DNA from 3 places in the Piscinibacter sp. PDB1-1 genome. Region 3 is predicted to be linked to each of the others. Evidence: predicted binding sites of a transcription regulator. Region 3 holds the regulator's gene; each other region holds the start of a gene.
The links. Region 3 encodes FliA, which starts transcription of late flagellar genes. Its sites were predicted from a motif close to CTAAAGTTTNNNNNNNNNNNGCCGNTA; they were not measured.

Region 1: a site for FliA is predicted at 3,086-3,112, ahead of AC1KAR_RS18750 (flagellin N-terminal helical domain-containing protein). Genes of this name have one in related genera too.
Region 2: a site for FliA is predicted at 2,201-2,227, ahead of motA (flagellar motor stator protein MotA). Genes of this name have one in related genera too.

The regions. Positions count from the first base shown of each region.
Region 1 is NZ_JBWVZJ010000003.1:616,444-621,655, forward strand. Features, by position in the region: gene AC1KAR_RS18740 (flagellin N-terminal helical domain-containing protein) at 1-470, opposite strand, end outside; gene AC1KAR_RS18745 (flagellin N-terminal helical domain-containing protein) at 702-1,649, opposite strand; gene AC1KAR_RS18750 (flagellin N-terminal helical domain-containing protein) at 1,959-2,897, opposite strand; gene AC1KAR_RS18755 (O-linked N-acetylglucosamine transferase, SPINDLY family protein) at 3,300-5,212, shown strand, end outside.
Region 2 is NZ_JBWVZJ010000003.1:623,282-628,493, reverse strand. Features, by position in the region: gene cheY (chemotaxis response regulator CheY) at 1-133, opposite strand, end outside; gene motB (flagellar motor protein MotB) at 167-1,159, opposite strand; gene motA (flagellar motor stator protein MotA) at 1,276-2,136, opposite strand; gene flhC (flagellar transcriptional regulator FlhC) at 2,477-3,013, opposite strand; gene flhD (flagellar transcriptional regulator FlhD) at 3,060-3,383, opposite strand; gene AC1KAR_RS18770 (hypothetical protein) at 3,750-4,547, opposite strand; gene AC1KAR_RS18765 (class I SAM-dependent methyltransferase) at 4,560-5,183, opposite strand.
Region 3 is NZ_JBWVZJ010000001.1:812,806-818,017, forward strand. Features, by position in the region: gene AC1KAR_RS03625 (class I SAM-dependent methyltransferase) at 1-587, opposite strand, end outside; gene AC1KAR_RS03630 (methyl-accepting chemotaxis protein) at 651-2,003, opposite strand; gene AC1KAR_RS03635 (RNA polymerase sigma factor FliA) at 2,065-2,778, opposite strand; gene AC1KAR_RS03640 (MinD/ParA family ATP-binding protein) at 2,796-3,575, opposite strand; gene flhF (flagellar biosynthesis GTPase FlhF) at 3,619-5,212, opposite strand, start outside.

The sequences.
Region 1 (5,212 bases), on a different contig from region 3:
GTGTTCGCACCGACCTGGTAGACCATCTCGGCCTCGAACGAGGGGCCGTTGGCATCGAACAGGCTCTTGCCGTTGAACTTGGAAGACTGGATCGAGCGCTGGATTTCGCCTTGCAGCTCGACGAATTCCTTTTGCAGATTCGCGCGATCGCCGTCGCTGTTGGTGGCGTTGCGCGACTGCACAGCCAGTTCACGCATGCGCTGCAGCATGTCGCCCAGCTTGCCCAGCGCGCCTTCGGCGGTCTGGGCCAGCGAGATACCGTCGTTGGCGTTGCGGATCGCGACGTTCATGCCGCGGATCTGGGAGTTCATCCGCTCCGCGATGGCCAGGCCCGCCGCGTCGTCCTTGGCGCTGTTCACGCGCAAGCCCGACGAGAGGCGCTGCATCGCGGTGGCGAGAGAGCTCTGCGAAGAATTCAGGTTTCTCTGCGCGTTCAGCGACGAGATGTTCGTATTGATGGTCTGGGGCATGGCAGCACTCCTTGTCGAATCAGAATTGACTCCGGCATTGGGCGCCGGTGTGACCGAGTCCCGAGTCGGTGACGCCATTGTTCTGTTCGACTGAAGTTGCCAAGCCGACGATAAGTGGCCGAAAAGCCGGTCATTTCAAATCCGGCCTGGAATGAAGAAGCCCGGCCGAAGCCGGGCTTTCCTCCGAGCGCCCGCAGGCGCCCTCCCCACTTGTATTGATCAGCGCACCGATTAACGCAAGAGCGACAGCACTTGCTGCGGCAACTGGTTGGCCTGCGAGACCATCGCCGTACCGGCCTGCTGCAGGATCTGCGAGCGCGACAGGTTCGCCGTTTCGGCCGCGAAGTCCGCGTCCATGATCCGGCCGCGCGATGCGGTGGTGTTCTCCACGTTCACCTGCAGCGTGGCGATCGCCGCCTCGAAGCGGTTTTGCACCGCACCGTACTTGGCGCGCTCGTCGTTCACGGCGGTCAGGGCCTTGTCGATCACGTTGATGGCGTTGTCGACTTCCTGGCCGATGGAGTCACCCGTCACTGTGCCCGTCCAGCCACCGATGGCGATGCCAGCGGCAGCCGTGCCGGCATTGCTCAAGTCAGCGGTGAACGCCGTTGCCAGGATGTCGGCCGACGAGGTGGAGGTGAAGGCAGCCGTGCCGGTCACAGCTTGCGCAGTTCCGTTGAGGCCTTGCGCGGTGACCGAGATGCGGTCGTAGGTGTTGGTGTTGGCACCGACCTGGAAGTCGAGTGTCTGCGACGAGGTGCCGCTGAACAGTGCCTTGCCGTTGAAGCTCGACGAATCCACCGTGCGCTTGATTTCGTCTTGCAGCTCCTTGAATTCCTTTTGCAGGTTGCCGCGGTCGCCGTCGCTGTTGGTGGCGTTGCGCGACTGCACGGCGAGTTCGCGCATGCGTTGCAGCATGTCGCCCATCTTGCCCAGCGCGCCTTCGGCCGTTTGCGCCAGCGAGATGCCGTCGTTGGCATTGCGGATCGCAACGCTCATGCCCTTGACCTGCGCGTTCATGCGCTCGGCAATCGCCAGGCCGGCAGCGTCGTCCTTGGCGCTGTTCACGCGAAGGCCGGAGGACAGGCGCTGCATCGAGGTCGACAGAGCGCTTTGCGAACCCGACAGGCTGCGCTGCGAGTTCATCGAGATGGTGTTGGTGTTGACAGACATTGCCATTTGATGGCCTCCATGAAGTTGAAGTGACCCCGGCAAACGCCGGCTTTGCTTCTGGCGCTCTTCGCGCTTTCGGCTTGGCCGGTGTCGGTCACCTCGAAGGTCCTGGTACCTCGCCTGTTCGGCTCGGACCTGACACTCTCGGTCGCCTACCCGGTCCACGGGCTCCGGTTGAAGACCCGCTGAGTTGGTTTTCGACGTGCACCAGAAAAACTTGAGTCGCGCAAGTGCGCGAATCGAAAAAAAGCCCGGTGAAAACCGGGCTTTCGTGCGGATGCCGCGAGGGCATCCGGTAGCTGATCAGCGCGACGATCAGCGCAGCAGCGACAGCACTTGCTGCGGCAGCTGGTTGGCCTGCGAGACCATCGCCGTGCCAGCCTGCTGCAGGATCTGCGAGCGCGACAGGTTCGCCGTTTCGGCCGCGAAGTCCGCATCCATGATCCGCCCGCGCGATGCGGTGGTGTTCTCCACGTTCACCTGCAGCGTGGCGATCGCCGCCTCGAAGCGGTTTTGCACCGCACCGTACTTGGCGCGCTCGTCGTTCACCGTGGTCAGGGCGTTGTCGATCACGTTGATCGCGTTGTCGATCGCGGTGCCGGCGTCGGCGCTGGCAACGGTGCCCGACCAGCCGCCGATGGCGATACCGGTGCCGGCAGCGGCCGTGGTGGTGACCGAACCGAATGCCGTGGCGAGGATCGCCGCTGCATCGGTGCTGGAGGCAGCGGAACCTGCCGCCACCGCCGTGCCGCTCAGGCCTTGCGAGGTCACCGAGATGCGGTCGTAGCTGTTGGTGTTGGCGCCGACCTGGAAGTCCATGGTCGAGGTGCCAGCGGCGCTGAAGAGGGCCTTGCCGTTGAAGCTCGACGAATCCACCGTGCGCTTGATTTCGTCTTGCAGCTCCTTGAATTCCTTTTGCAGGTTCGAGCGGTCGCCATCGCTGTTGGTGGCGTTGCGCGACTGCACGGCGAGTTCACGCATGCGTTGCAGCATGTCGCCCATCTTGCCCAGCGCGCCCTCGGCCGTTTGCGCCAGCGAGATGCCGTCGTTGGCGTTGCGGATCGCAACGCTCATGCCCTTGACCTGCGCGTTCATGCGCTCGGCAATCGCCAGGCCGGCAGCGTCGTCCTTGGCGCTGTTCACGCGAAGGCCGGAAGACAGGCGCTGCATCGAGGTCGACAGAGCGCTTTGCGAACCCGACAGGCTGCGCTGCGAGTTCATCGAGATGGTGTTGGTGTTGACAGACATTGCCATTTGATGGCCTCCATGAAGTTGAAGTGACCCCGGCAAACGCCGGCTTTGCATCTGGCGCTTTTCGCGCTTTCGGCTAGGCCGGCGTCGGTCACCTCGAAGGTCCTGGTACCTCGCCTGCTCGGCTCGGACCTGACACTCTCGGTCGCCTACCCGGTCCACGGACCCCGGTCGAGATCCGTTGGGACCTGTTTCGACCGCGTGGCGAAGAACTTGAGCGCTTTGTCGATTCGATCGATCAAACAGAGCGGTCGCAGCCCCCTCTTTTCATTCGCTCACACCTCTTGACGGCCTGCACCAAGTCTGCGGCGCGTCTGAACAGCCACCCAAAGCCCCTTCTATTCAGACCATGGCGCGGAGCGCCCGTCTCTAAAGTGGCCTGGATCAACAAAGCGGATCTCCGCCATGCAACCTCGCTACGCACCGGCTCCTTCGCGCAAGGCCAAGGGTCTTCCGGCCTCCAACCACCTGGCACAGGGGCGCGAACTGCTGCGCCAGCAGAAGTGGGGCGAGGCCGCCAAGGTTCTGACATTGGCGTTGCAGACACGCCAGGCCACTGCGACCGACTGGCTGGGCCTGTCGGCCGCGCGCTGGAAGAGCGGCGACGTACCCGGCAGCATCGAGGCTGCGCGCAAGACGATCGAACTTGACCCGGCCCTGCCCAATGGCTACATGGTGATGACGCAAGGCCTGCTGACCATGCAGCGCTATGCGGAGGCCGTGTCGGTCTGCGATCGGTTCCCGGCGCATGCCACCAAGGACCAGCACTTCCACTTGAATCACGGCATGGCGCTGATGGGCGCGGGCAATGCCCAGGCGGCCGTCGGCGAGTTCATGCAGGCGCTCGCCATCCAGATGGACTACGAGCTCGCCTATGCGTCGCTCGGCACCGCGTTCAAGACACTCAAGCTGTATGAAGAGGCGGTGGAGGCCTTTCGCACCGCCGTGGCACTCAACCCCGACAACCTGCTGGCCCACGCCTTTGTGGCGCACATGGACCAGTTCGCCTGCCGCTGGGCGCAGTTCGACGAGAACCGCCGCAACCTGCTCGACGCCCTGCACCGCGTGACACCCGCGCGCCTGGCGCAGGGTGCCGAGGCCACGCCGTTCGCGTTGGTTGCCATGGATCACACGCCTGACGAATTCCTGATCGCCACGCGGCTGGAGGCACATCGCTTCTCGAGCGGCGTGGTGCCGCTTCCAAAGCGCATCGACACCGACGCCGACCGCCGGCGCAAGCTGCGCATCGGCTACGTCTCGAACGACTTTCACCAGCACGCCACCGCCATGCTGCTGACCGGCATGCTGGAGCACCGGGACACCGATCAATTCGAGGTGACTCTGTACTGCCACAGCCAGGACGACGGCTCGGCCATCCGCCAGCGCATCCGCCAGGCCTGCGACCACTTCGTGGACATAGGCCCGCTGCCGCCGCACGAGGCGGCTCGGCGCATCCGCGATGACCGCATCGACATCCTGGTCGACCTGAAGGGCTACACCAGCGGCAACCGCTTCGGCATCTTCCCGTACCGGGCCGCGCCGGTCCAGGTTGCGTTCCTCGGCTTCCCTGGCACGAGCGGCGCCGACTACATCGACTACATGATCGGTGACCCGGTCGTGACCCCACTGGCGCACGCCGCGCACTTCACCGAGAAGCTCGCGCACATGCCGGTGTGCTACCAGCCGAACGACCCGCAGCGCCCGAAGCCGCGCGCGACCCATCGCACCGAATGGGGCCTGCCTGAAACTGGCTTCGTGTTCGCCAGCTTCAACCAGTGCTACAAGCTCACGCCCGAGGTCTTCGACGTGTGGATGCGCATCCTGCGGCAAGTACCCGGCAGCGTGCTGTGGCAACTCGATGGCGGCGAGCAAAGCCGCATCAACCTTTGTCGTGAAGCCCAGGCCCGAGGCATCGACCCGAGCCGAATCATCTTCGCGCCGCCCCTCGCCCCCGAACATCACCTCACCCGCCTGGGCGTAGCCGATCTGGCGCTCGACATCTGGCCTTGCAATGCGCACACGACGGCCAGCGACGCCCTGTGGGCCGGGCTCCCGTTGTTGACGCTGCAGGGCGAGATATTCGCCTCGCGCGTCGCATCGAGCCTGCTGCATGCGGTGGATCTCAAAGAGCTGTCGTGCCTGAGCGTCCAGCAGTACGAGGAGCGCGCACTGTCGCTGAGCCGAAACCCGGCGGCCCTTGCCACGCTGCGCATGAAGCTGTCGTCAGCGGCGCAGGAGTCTGCGCTGTTCGACAGCCAGCGGTTCTCGCGCGATCTCGAATCCCTGTATCAGCGCATGTGGACGCGGCATCAGGCGGG
Region 2 (5,212 bases), on a different contig from region 3:
TCGCCAGAGCGGCCACGCCGTCTTCGGCCTCTTCGGCGTTGTTGTAGCCCAGCTCCTTCAACAGCCCGCGCACGATGCGGCGCATGGTGGAGAAGTCGTCGACGATCAGGAATTTCATGTCAGGGTTGCTCATGGCGGGCCTCGCGTGGGTGCTGGACTGTTGCTGTTATCGGGTGTTCGGGCTGGATATTGAGGACGCAGTTGCCAAATCGGCCTCAGGTGCGCTCGCCGCGTTGGCTTGCGGCTCCGCGCCACCGGCGGCGTCGTCGTCGGCCACGGGCAGCTTGCCGAAGAGGCGATCCTCTGCGTCACGGTTCATCACGATGATGCTGATGCGCCGGTTGCTCGGGCTGTTGGGGTCGTCGCGGTCGAAGAGGACGCTTGCGGCCAGCCCTTGCACTCGCAGGATGCGTTCGGGCGGCAGGGCGCCCGCGACGAGTTCGCGGCGTGATGCGTTGGCGCGGTCCGACGACAGCTCCCAGTTGCCGTAGCCCAGCCCGCCGCGGTCGCCGCTGAAGGGCTGCGCATCGGTGTGGCCTTCGAGCGTGAGGCGGTTCGGCACGTCGGTGAGGATGGCGCCGATCTCGCGCAGCAGTTCGCGCATGTAGGGCTTCACGACAGCGCTGCCGCTGTCGAACATCGGGCGGTTCTGCTCGTCGATGATCTGGATGCGCAGGCCATCGGGCGTCATGTCGAGCTTGATCTGGTTCTTGATGGCGCCGAACTTGGGGTTGTTGCTCAGCACCTCTTCCATCTGCTTCTTGATCTGCTCGAGCTTGCCGGCCTCGGCGGCACGCTGCTCGGCGCGCATCGCGGCGAGGTTGATGGTGCTCTTGGTGGTGCTGATGTCACCGCGCTTGACCTGGCCGCCCGAGCGGGTGATGTCGGTACCACCGCCCTTGATCACGTGCGATGAGTCGCCCGAACCCGTGCCGCCCGAGAGCAGCGCCACGCGCAGCGGCGACTGGAAGTAGTCGGCAATGCCCTTCTTATCGCCCTCGGTCGTGGAGCCGAGCAACCACATGAGCAGGAAGAAAGCCATCATGGCCGTCACGAAGTCGGCGTACGCAATCTTCCATGCGCCGCCATGGGCGCCGTGGCCGCCCTTCTTCACCCGCTTGATGATGATCGGCTGCAGCTTCTTCGAATCACCAGCCATGGCTCACTCCCCAGCGAGCGCAGCGAAGCGCCGAATCAAGCAACGCCCACGGATCCGGCTTTGCCGGTCCGTTGGGTGGCGCCCCTTGGGGGCAGGAGCGTGAGCGACTGGGGGGCTCACTTCTTACCCTTTACGTGGGCTTCGAGCTCGGCGAAGTTCGGGCGTTCGGTGGAGTAGAGGACCTTGCGGCCGAACTCGACCGCCACTTGCGGTGCGTAGCCTTGCATGCTGGCAAGCAGCGTGGTCTTGATGCACTGCAGTTCCTTGGTGCCTTCGTCGTTTTTCTGTTCCATCAGGCCGGCGAGCGGCTCGGCGAAGGCGTAGGCCAGCAAGATGCCGAGGAAGGTGCCGACGAGTGCCGAGCCGATCATGCCGCCCAGGATGGCGGGCGGCTGGCCGACCGAGCCCATGGTGTTCACCACGCCCAGCACGGCCGCCACGATGCCGAAGGCGGGCAGGGCGCCGGCGAGGCGGGCGATGGCCGCCGCGGGTGCGTGCGCTTCGTGGTGGTGGGTGTCGATCTCGCTGTCCATCAGGCTTTCGATCTCGTGGGCGTTCAAGTTGCCCGAGACCATCATGCGCAGGTAGTCGGTGATGAACTCGACCACGTGGTGGTCGTTGCCCACCGCGGGGTACTTCTGGAAGACAGCGGATTCGTGCGGCGCGTCTACATCTTTCTCGATCGCCATCAGGCCCTCCTTGCGGGCCTTTTGCAGCAGGTCGTAGAGCAGCGCGAGCAGCTCCATGTAGCGCGCCTTGGTGTACTTGCTGCCCTTGAGCAGCTTGGGAAGGGCCGACAGGGTGGCCTTCAGCACCTTGGGCTGGTTGTTCACGACGAAAGCGCCGAGCGCGCCACCCAGGATGGCCATCAGCTCCGTCGGCAGCGCGTGGATGATCACGGCGATGTTGCCGCCGTGAATGATGTAGGCCCCGAAGATGCACCCCAGGGCGACGCCGTAGCCGATGAGAACAAACATGGTGGTCTGTGGTGGTTGCGTGTGGCTCGCTCGAGGCCTTGCTCCAGCAGAGCCTCAGGGCCTATATCGGCGCGTTCCACCGCCGCTTGAGCGAGTCTGAACGCCAAGGCCCCAAATAGATCGCCGCAACAAGGCGGTGTTCGCAGGCCAAAAAAAAAGCGGACCCATCGGGTCCGCGAGAAGCACTCTCTTAAGTGCCAGGAGGAGACAAGAACCGTGAAACCTGGGGCCCCAAGGTCAGCTTGCGCTGCCCGACCCCCGAGGGCGTCGAATCGATCTTGGTGCGGCCCGGTGCTCGATATGGATCATTTATCGACCACCGCGGCAAAAACTTGAAGGCTCAGTGCATCTGGATGCCGCCCGAGGCCTTGCCCTTGCCGGCGCGTGCCGGCGGGTTGCACAGGCCGCAGATGTAGTGCTTGCTGATCTCGTGCGGGTGGCTCACAAAATGGCCGCCGCACTTGGAACACTTGGTCATGGTGAGCATGCCGTTGTCCACGAACTTCACCAGGCGCCAGGCGCGGGTGACGGAGAGCAGGGCTTCGAGGTTCTGTGCCTTGGTCTGCTCCTGGTAGAGCTGGTAGGCCTTGATGACGGTGTCGATCTCGTCCATCTCGGCAACCTTGTTCAGGTACTCGTGGATGTTCAGGAACAGCGAGGCATGGATATTGGGCTGCCAGGTCATGAACCAGTCGGTGGAGAAGGGCAGCTGGCCCTTGCTCGGCGACTTGCCAGACACTTCCTTGTAGAGGCGCAGCAGGCGCTCGTAGCTCAGGTCGGTCTCGGATTCCAGAACCTGCAGGCGTGCGCCCAGGTTGATCAGCGTGACGGCACGCTCGATTTGCTTGGCTTCGGTGAGGATGCTCTTGCTACGCATGGCGGAATCTCTTTGATCTGGCTCAGGGTGGACGGCGAGCTGTGGCTCAGGCGGCTTCTTGATGGCGGCCGGCCATCAGGATCGACGCGTGCAGGCGGCTGGTGGTGTCGTTGGCAGCGCTCTTGCCGTGATTGGTGAGCAGGCCCCAGACCAGATCGTCATCCATGCGGAAGCGGCACAGCAGCGTGTTGCCGGCGGCCACCTTCATCATCTGAGCAGGCGTCAGCAGCTCGATCATCGCGGCGCTCTCTTCGCTGATGCCCAGGCGGTACAGGGCTTGTTCGCGGTCGCTGCGGATCAGGCTCTGCGCGAGCATCAGGTACGACAGGTTGGCTTCGCGGATTTCGGTGAGGATTTGGTCGGCGTTCATGCTGCGGTTCCTAAGGTTGTCTGCGGTGCGTTGCTTGGGGCTTGTCTTGTAGTCGTTGGGTTGCGTCTCAACGTGGAATGAATTGTGAAGACGCGAACTGGGAGGCAACATCAGGCCGTCTCTGTGGCTTGAGTCCAGCTTCTTCCATGGTGCGTGTCAGACAAGTTCCTACAAGCCTGCGGCGAGAGCGTTTGCGAGCGCGCGCTTCGCAGGGGCTGCCGGGCAATCGCATCAAGGGCGAAGGGCCGGTGTGCGGTAGTTCTTCACGACTGCGTGGATGTCAGCCGGGGCGGCACCCTGTAGGGCAGGTGCGCAATGCGTGGCGGCAAGGGTGTGGCCCCGACGGCGTGGCGCCGTGGTGCGGCCTCAGGCCGGAGCGTTGATCGAGCGGTACTTCTGCAGCGATGGGCCCGAGATGCCCCGCTCGGCGAAGTTCTCTTCGCGGAACAAGCCGGTGGCACGCACGCGAATGGCGCGCTCCGAGAGAAAGCGGTCGAAGCGAATGCCGTGCTTGACGCAGAACCACAAGAGCAGGCTCTCGGAGTGAAGCGCCTCATTCGTCACCGCGCAGAACTCCAGCACCTGCTCGAACCGCGTAGCAAACGCGGCGGCGGCCGATGGCGTGCACAGGGCGAAGCGGTCATTGAGGCCGCCCCATTGCTGCCACAGCGGTGTGAGAGCGGCATGGGGGCCCATGTCGTTCAGGTCGCTTGCCATGCGCTTCGCATCGAACCGGTCGATGTAGAAGAGGTCGGGTCGAACGAACAGATAGTGGTCAGCCCCGCCGTCCTGCTCGGCCAGCTTGTACGACTGGCCCATTGCGTACAGTGACCTGAAGATGTTGCGGCTGCTGGCGTGGCTGTCTCGGTAGTGGTCACCGATGTGGGGGAGGAAAGTCTCGAAGCGGATGCACCCGTCCAGGTCTTCCTGCTTGGTCATCGAGACCTGCCGAAACTCCAGCAGGCCCAGGGAGTCGGTCTCGGGCTTGACGCCGATCTCGCCTGAGCGCGGGTTCTGAAGGCCCGACTCGGGCTGCAGGAACGCGCCGTACAAGCGCACTTCGCCCAGCTGCGCCCACGGAGCGAGCACGTTCTCCAGGATGGAGCGGTGCGTCACCGAGAGCGAGCGGTTGATGCCGTACAGGCAGATGGCGACCCGTGTCATGGCGAATGCCGCTCAGAACTCGCCGTCGCGGGAGATCTTCTCGTAGTAGTAGACAAGTCGGGGGATCATGGCGTCGAAGCGCTCCTGGTCCCGCTTCGATGCGTCCTTGCCGATGCCGAAGAACAGCAGGTCGGCGTGCGAGTGATCGACGAAGAACACGTGGCGCGAAAAGAAGTGCTTGAGGTCGATGAACTCCAGATCGCTTTGCACGATGTTGCGGTAGTAGTCCTGCCCCATCTGGATGGTCAGCGGCGACGACTTCGGGTCGCTCTTGCGTGTGCCGTGCTGGCGGCGGCCTTCGGTGGCGCAGGTCATCAGCATCAGGCCATCCGACTTGAGAACACGGATCATGTTCAGCCAGGTCTTCTCGTATCCTGGGTTGTGCTCCATGCATTCGCAGGAGATCACGGTGTCGAAGGAATTGGCGGCCCCCGGGAAGTCTTCTCCCTTGACGGCCATGTCGACACCGCGACCCAGGCTCACGTCGATGCCGACGTAATCGCAGCCTTCGAAGAAGGTGCGCGCGCTCCCGTTGATGTCCAGTGCACCCACCTCCAGGCACCGCGTGCCCTGGAAGTAGTGGGGGTGCATCTCCTTCACGTACGCAATGAAGCGGTTCTGTTGCATATGGGCCATGATCTGGGCGCCTCGGTTCGTCGTTGATG
Region 3 (5,212 bases):
AGGCTGGCCATCCAGGCGCCACAGCGCAGCTCGCGCGCGGCCTTGCGCACGGCGCGTTGCATGCTCTCCGGGCGCTGAAACAGGTAGACCATCGCGTAGGGCTTCCAGTCGGCCTTCCAGATGTCGCCGCGCTTCACGCGTGCAGGCACTCGCAGCAGGCGGCATCGGATGGCACAGGCCATGCGCAGCGGCCAGCTCCATTCGATGCCTTCGAGCCGTGCCTGAGGAAACTGCGTGTGAAGCTCGCGCAAGCCGTCGCCGAGGCCGCAGCCGGCATCGACCACGCGTGGCGATTCGCCGTCGAGCCAGACCACGCGCGACAGCCCCAGCAACGCGCCCGATGGCGTGGGGAACATCGGCGCATCGCGCCACGCGTGCAAGGGGTACACGGTGAGCAGGGCCAGGAGCGGCAGCAGCCAGGCCCACGCCGGCACGCTGCCGGCCATGCCCGACGCAAGAACGGAAACCGGGAAGCCCAGCGCCATGATGATGCGGCGCCACCGGCGGCTGCTCAGGATGCTGAGCAGCGCTCCGATCGACGTGGCCAGCAGCAGTGCGGCCCAGTCACGGGCGCCGGCCTCCTGCATGCCCAGAAAAGCTCCCCAGCAGGCCGCCCACAAAAGCAGCGCAGGCAATGGCCACATGGTCGGTCAGAAGTTGAAGGCGAGGCGCAAGCCGCCCCAGTGCCTGCCGTTCACCGTGATCGGCGCGGCGGCTTCCTTCAGCAGCACGAACTTGCCACCGCCCATGTCGCGGCGATAGGTCTGCAGCAGGAACGGGCGTTCGTTGCGCGCCGAGGCGAGCCCGGTGCGGTCATTGAAGATGCGGCGATAGCGGCTGTTGGCGGTGTCCCAGGCCACATCGCCACGCTGCGGGTGGCAATAGACCTTGTTGTGCGTGGCCACGTAGCCGTTGCGGTCCACCGAGATGCAGAACACGATCTTGGCGTGGCTCGCAAGCACGCGCTCCTGCACCTGCGGGAAGAGGCGGTCGGCCAGGTCCACGAAACGCGTGGTGCATTGCGCCGGGTTCGTGCGTGGGATGGGCTTGTACTGCTCGTCGAACAGCTCGGCCTCGGTGATCGTGCCGGTGCGCACCGCGTCTTCGAGCAGCTTCGAGATCTGGCCTGCGGCCTCCTTGGCCGACTGGATGAACGGCGTGTCTTCGGTCTCGAAGCCGCACTCGGCCACGAGTTCGATCAGGTGCTCAGACACTTTCAGGAAGGATTCGCTGCGCACCAGGGCTGTGTCGAGCGAGCGCGTGGCGCTGTGCATCTCGCCTTCGATGGCCGACATCTGGCCGTTCAGCCCGTTGCAGATGGTGCGGCTTTGCGCAGCTGCGTCGTTGATGCTCGACACACCGCCTTCGAGGTCGGCCAGCGCGCGCTGGAAGGCGCCCTTCTCGGCCGAACCCGGCTGGGCCTGAATCTCGCGCGACAAGGCTTCGATACGCCCGTCGAGCTCGGCCACGGTGCTCATGATGGCCTTGGACGAGGCCTCGACCTTGCCGGCCAGGTCTTTCACGGCATCGGCCACCACGCCAAAGCCACGACCGGCCTCGCCGGCGCGCTTCGCCTCAACGGAAGCGTTGAACGCCACGAGCCGCGTCTGCAGCGCCACTTGGGTGATCTGCCCGGCGGCGTCCGACACATTGCGCAAGGTGTCGACGATGCGGCTGACCTCTTCGCCGATGCCCTCGACGGCCTGGCGCGCACGCGCCACGGCATCAAGGCTGCCGGCCGTCACACCGCGGATGTCGTCTTGTGCCTGGGTGACGCTCCTCACCTGCTCAGCGAGAGCCGCCACGGCCTGGGCCTGGCGTGTCGCGCCCTTGGCGGTGTCGTCGAGCTGGCCCCGCACTTCGGCCACTTCGCGGCCCATCGACGATGCCTGCTTGCCGATGGACTGCACGGCGGCGCGCAGATCGGTCTGCGGCGCCACCACGGGCTCGGCGGATGTCACGGGCGCCTGGCCGCGCGACGACTTGAATACCTGGAACAGCATGGGGCCCCGCCTCTCGCTTACTTGTCGCGTATCAATCGCCTGACACGTGCCTCACACGCGCCTACCACTCGCGCAGCTTCACGCGCAGGCGCGCGATCGACTGGCTGTGCAGCTGGCACACGCGCGATTCGGTCACCTTGAGCACGGCGGCGATCTCTTTCAGGTTCATGTCGTGCTCGTAGTACATGCTCATCACGTACTGCTCGCGCTCGGGCAGGTTCTTGATGCCTTCGACCAGGGCCTCGCGCATGCGCTGGTCTTGCAGTTGCGCGAGCGGGTTGAAGCTTTCGTCGGCCACGTGGCGGTCGAGGTAGTCGTTGTCGCCATCGTCGCCCGACATGTCTTCGAGGTAAACGAGCTGGGTACCACGCACCTTGCCGAGCAGCTCCTGGTATTCGGTGAGCGTGACGCCCATCTCGCGGGCGATCTCGCTCTCGGCCGGCGCACGGCCGAGCTTTTGCTCCAGCTTGTGCACGGCGCCCTCGATGCTGCGCTGCTGCTTGCGCACGCCGCGCGAGAGGTAGTCGTTGCCGCGCAGCTCGTCGAGCATGGCGCCGCGGATGCGCTGGGTGGCGAAGGTCTCGAACTGCACGCCTTGCGCGGCATCAAAGCGGCTCAGGGCATCGGTGAGCCCGATCATGCCGACCTGGATCAGGTCGTCGAGCTCGACGTTGGCAGGCAGCTTGGCGATCATCTGGTGGGCCAGGCGGCGCACCAGCGGGCTGTACTGCTTGAGCATCGAGTTGACGTCGAGTTGGCCTTTGGCGGTGTACATGGGTCGGCTCCGAGAGGTCAATTCATGGCGTGTTGTGGCGCCCAGGCGCTCGCAGCGCCCGGCAGCGGCTGCGGGCCGGCCGGTGCGTTGACGAGCGCTTCGCGGGCCCAGCGGCGCAGCGCGCTCGTGGGGGCCTCGCGGGCGTCTGACGCGGGGTCGATCTGCAGCCAGTCGCGCAACACGGCACCGATGTAGCTGTCGGCGCAGGTGGCGAGTTGCAGGGCAATGCGCTCGGCGCGCGGCGAGGTCGGCGCGGCGCACAGCAGCAGGTCGAACACCACCAGCCCGGCGCGCTGCGTGAGCAGCTTCATCGCGGCGTAGGCGTGCGTCACGCTGGAGGGGCGGTCGTCGGCCAGCAGCAAGGGGCGCGCTGCACTGCGCGGGAAGAGACGGCACAGGTCGGTTTCGGTCGCGTGCACGAGCACCACGTCGGCCTGCGGCGCGGCATCGGCCACGGCCTGCAGAAAGCCCGCGGTCGAACCCTGCGCGTCCACATAGCGCACCGGCAGGCCGCGCGCGGCGAGGTAGGAGACCTGCGGCGACAAGGTTTCGATGCACACGCCCAGGTCGAGAGCGGCCATCTCGGCGGGCGTGGGCGCGCGGTCGCTGGCGTCGATCACCAGCACGTGCGCACCCATCTCGCCAAAGGCGGTGCAAAGCCGTTCAAGCATCACGCCGCCGAACGCGACGTGCGGGTTGGCGACGACCGGGACGTAGCGCACGCGGGCGTGGGCGAACATCTGGCGCAGGCCATGGGCCTGGTCGGCCGGGTAGGACGAATCGAATGCGTCGTGCATGAAATTCTGTTCGGGTGGTGGCTCGTTCAGATCGAATGCGGAATCAAACCTGCAGCGAAGGGCGCGCACGTTGCGCCTGCTGGCGGGCCGTGAAGATGAGGTTCACGTCGCCGGCTTCCACGCGGTAGGCCGGGTTCACGTTCACGCGCATGGCGCGGTGCACCAGGGCGTGCGACGAGAGGCGGTGCCAGTCTTCGGGCACGCGCTGGCCGTTGGCCACGCCCACCACCTTCAGCTTGTGGCGGATCAGCGCGTCGAGCGCCGGGGCGAGCTTGACGGCTTCGTCCATCTTCGAGAGAACGATGCCCTTGCAGGCGGCGGCGCGGTACGAAATCATCACGTCTTCGATCGTCTCGCCTTGCGCCGAGGCGTTGATGACGAGCAGCTTCTGGATCGAGCGGTGCGAGAGCATCTCCAGCAGCTCGCGGGTGCGGGTGTCGCGTTGCGCCATGCCGGCGGTGTCGATCAGCACCATCTTCTTGCTGGACAGCAACTCCAGCAGGTCTTCGAGCGAGGCACGATCGTGTGCGGTGTGCACCGGCACGCCCAGGATGCGGCCGTAGGCGCGCAGTTGTTCGTGGGCGCCGAGGCGGTAGGCGTCGAGCGTGATCAGGCCGAGCTGGTTGGCGCCGTGCTTGGAAGCAAAGGCGGCCGCGATCTTGGCGGCGCTGGTGGTCTTGCCCACGCCGGTGGAGCCGATCAGGGCATAGACGCCGCCCTGGTCTTCGAGCGCGTGCTCGGCTTCGCCGGTGAGCAGGTTGCGCTCAAGCACGCTGGCGGCCCAGGCGGATTCATCGGGCACGTCGGCAGGCAGCGATTCGACCAGCTTGCGCGTGAGGGCCGGCGAGAAGCCGCAGTCGAGCAGCTTCTGGATCAACTGGGCCTGCTGCGGCTGGCGCTGCATCTTCTCCATGAAGGCGAGCGCACCGAAGCGGTCTTCGATCAGGCCCTTCATCGAGCGCAGCTCATTCATCATGTCTTGCTGCTCGCGGCGCGCGGCGGCCTGGTTGACGGCGCTCGATGCATCGGCCAGAGAAGGCACGGCGGCAGGCGCTGACATGGGTGCATGCATCGGCGCATGCACAGGGGAAGTGGCGGCGTGCTGGACGGCTTCGCGCAGAACCGGCGGCTCGCGCAGCGCGGCGCGTTGCGGCGCGGGCTGTGCGTGCATCGCAGGCTGGGGCATCTCCTGTTGCGGCATGACGGCATTGCGAACCGCCAGGCGGTGTTCGAGCGCGCCGGGCAGGTCGGGGTCGAGGTCCTGGCGCGAATCGGCAAAGCCCGAATCGGGCTGGCGCGCGGTCTGCGCGTTCATTGCGGCCTGGCGGCGCTTGAGCATGCGCTCACGCACGTAGTCCTGGAACGAGAGCGTGCTCATCGACAGGCGAGCGACGTCTTCGGTCACTTCCTGCTCGGCCACTTGCACGGGCGCGGCGGCACGGGCCGGTGCGGCAGCACGGCCGGCAGGCTGCTGGGGCTGGCTGCGAGCGGCGATCGACGAGGCCGACAGGCGCTCGATCTGCTGCACGCTTTCGGGGGCCATGGCGAGCACCTCGACACCTTCCGGGCAGGGCTTGGTGGACAAGACCACGGCGTCTTCGCCGAAAGCCTGGCGCACCAGGGTCAGGGCGTCGCGC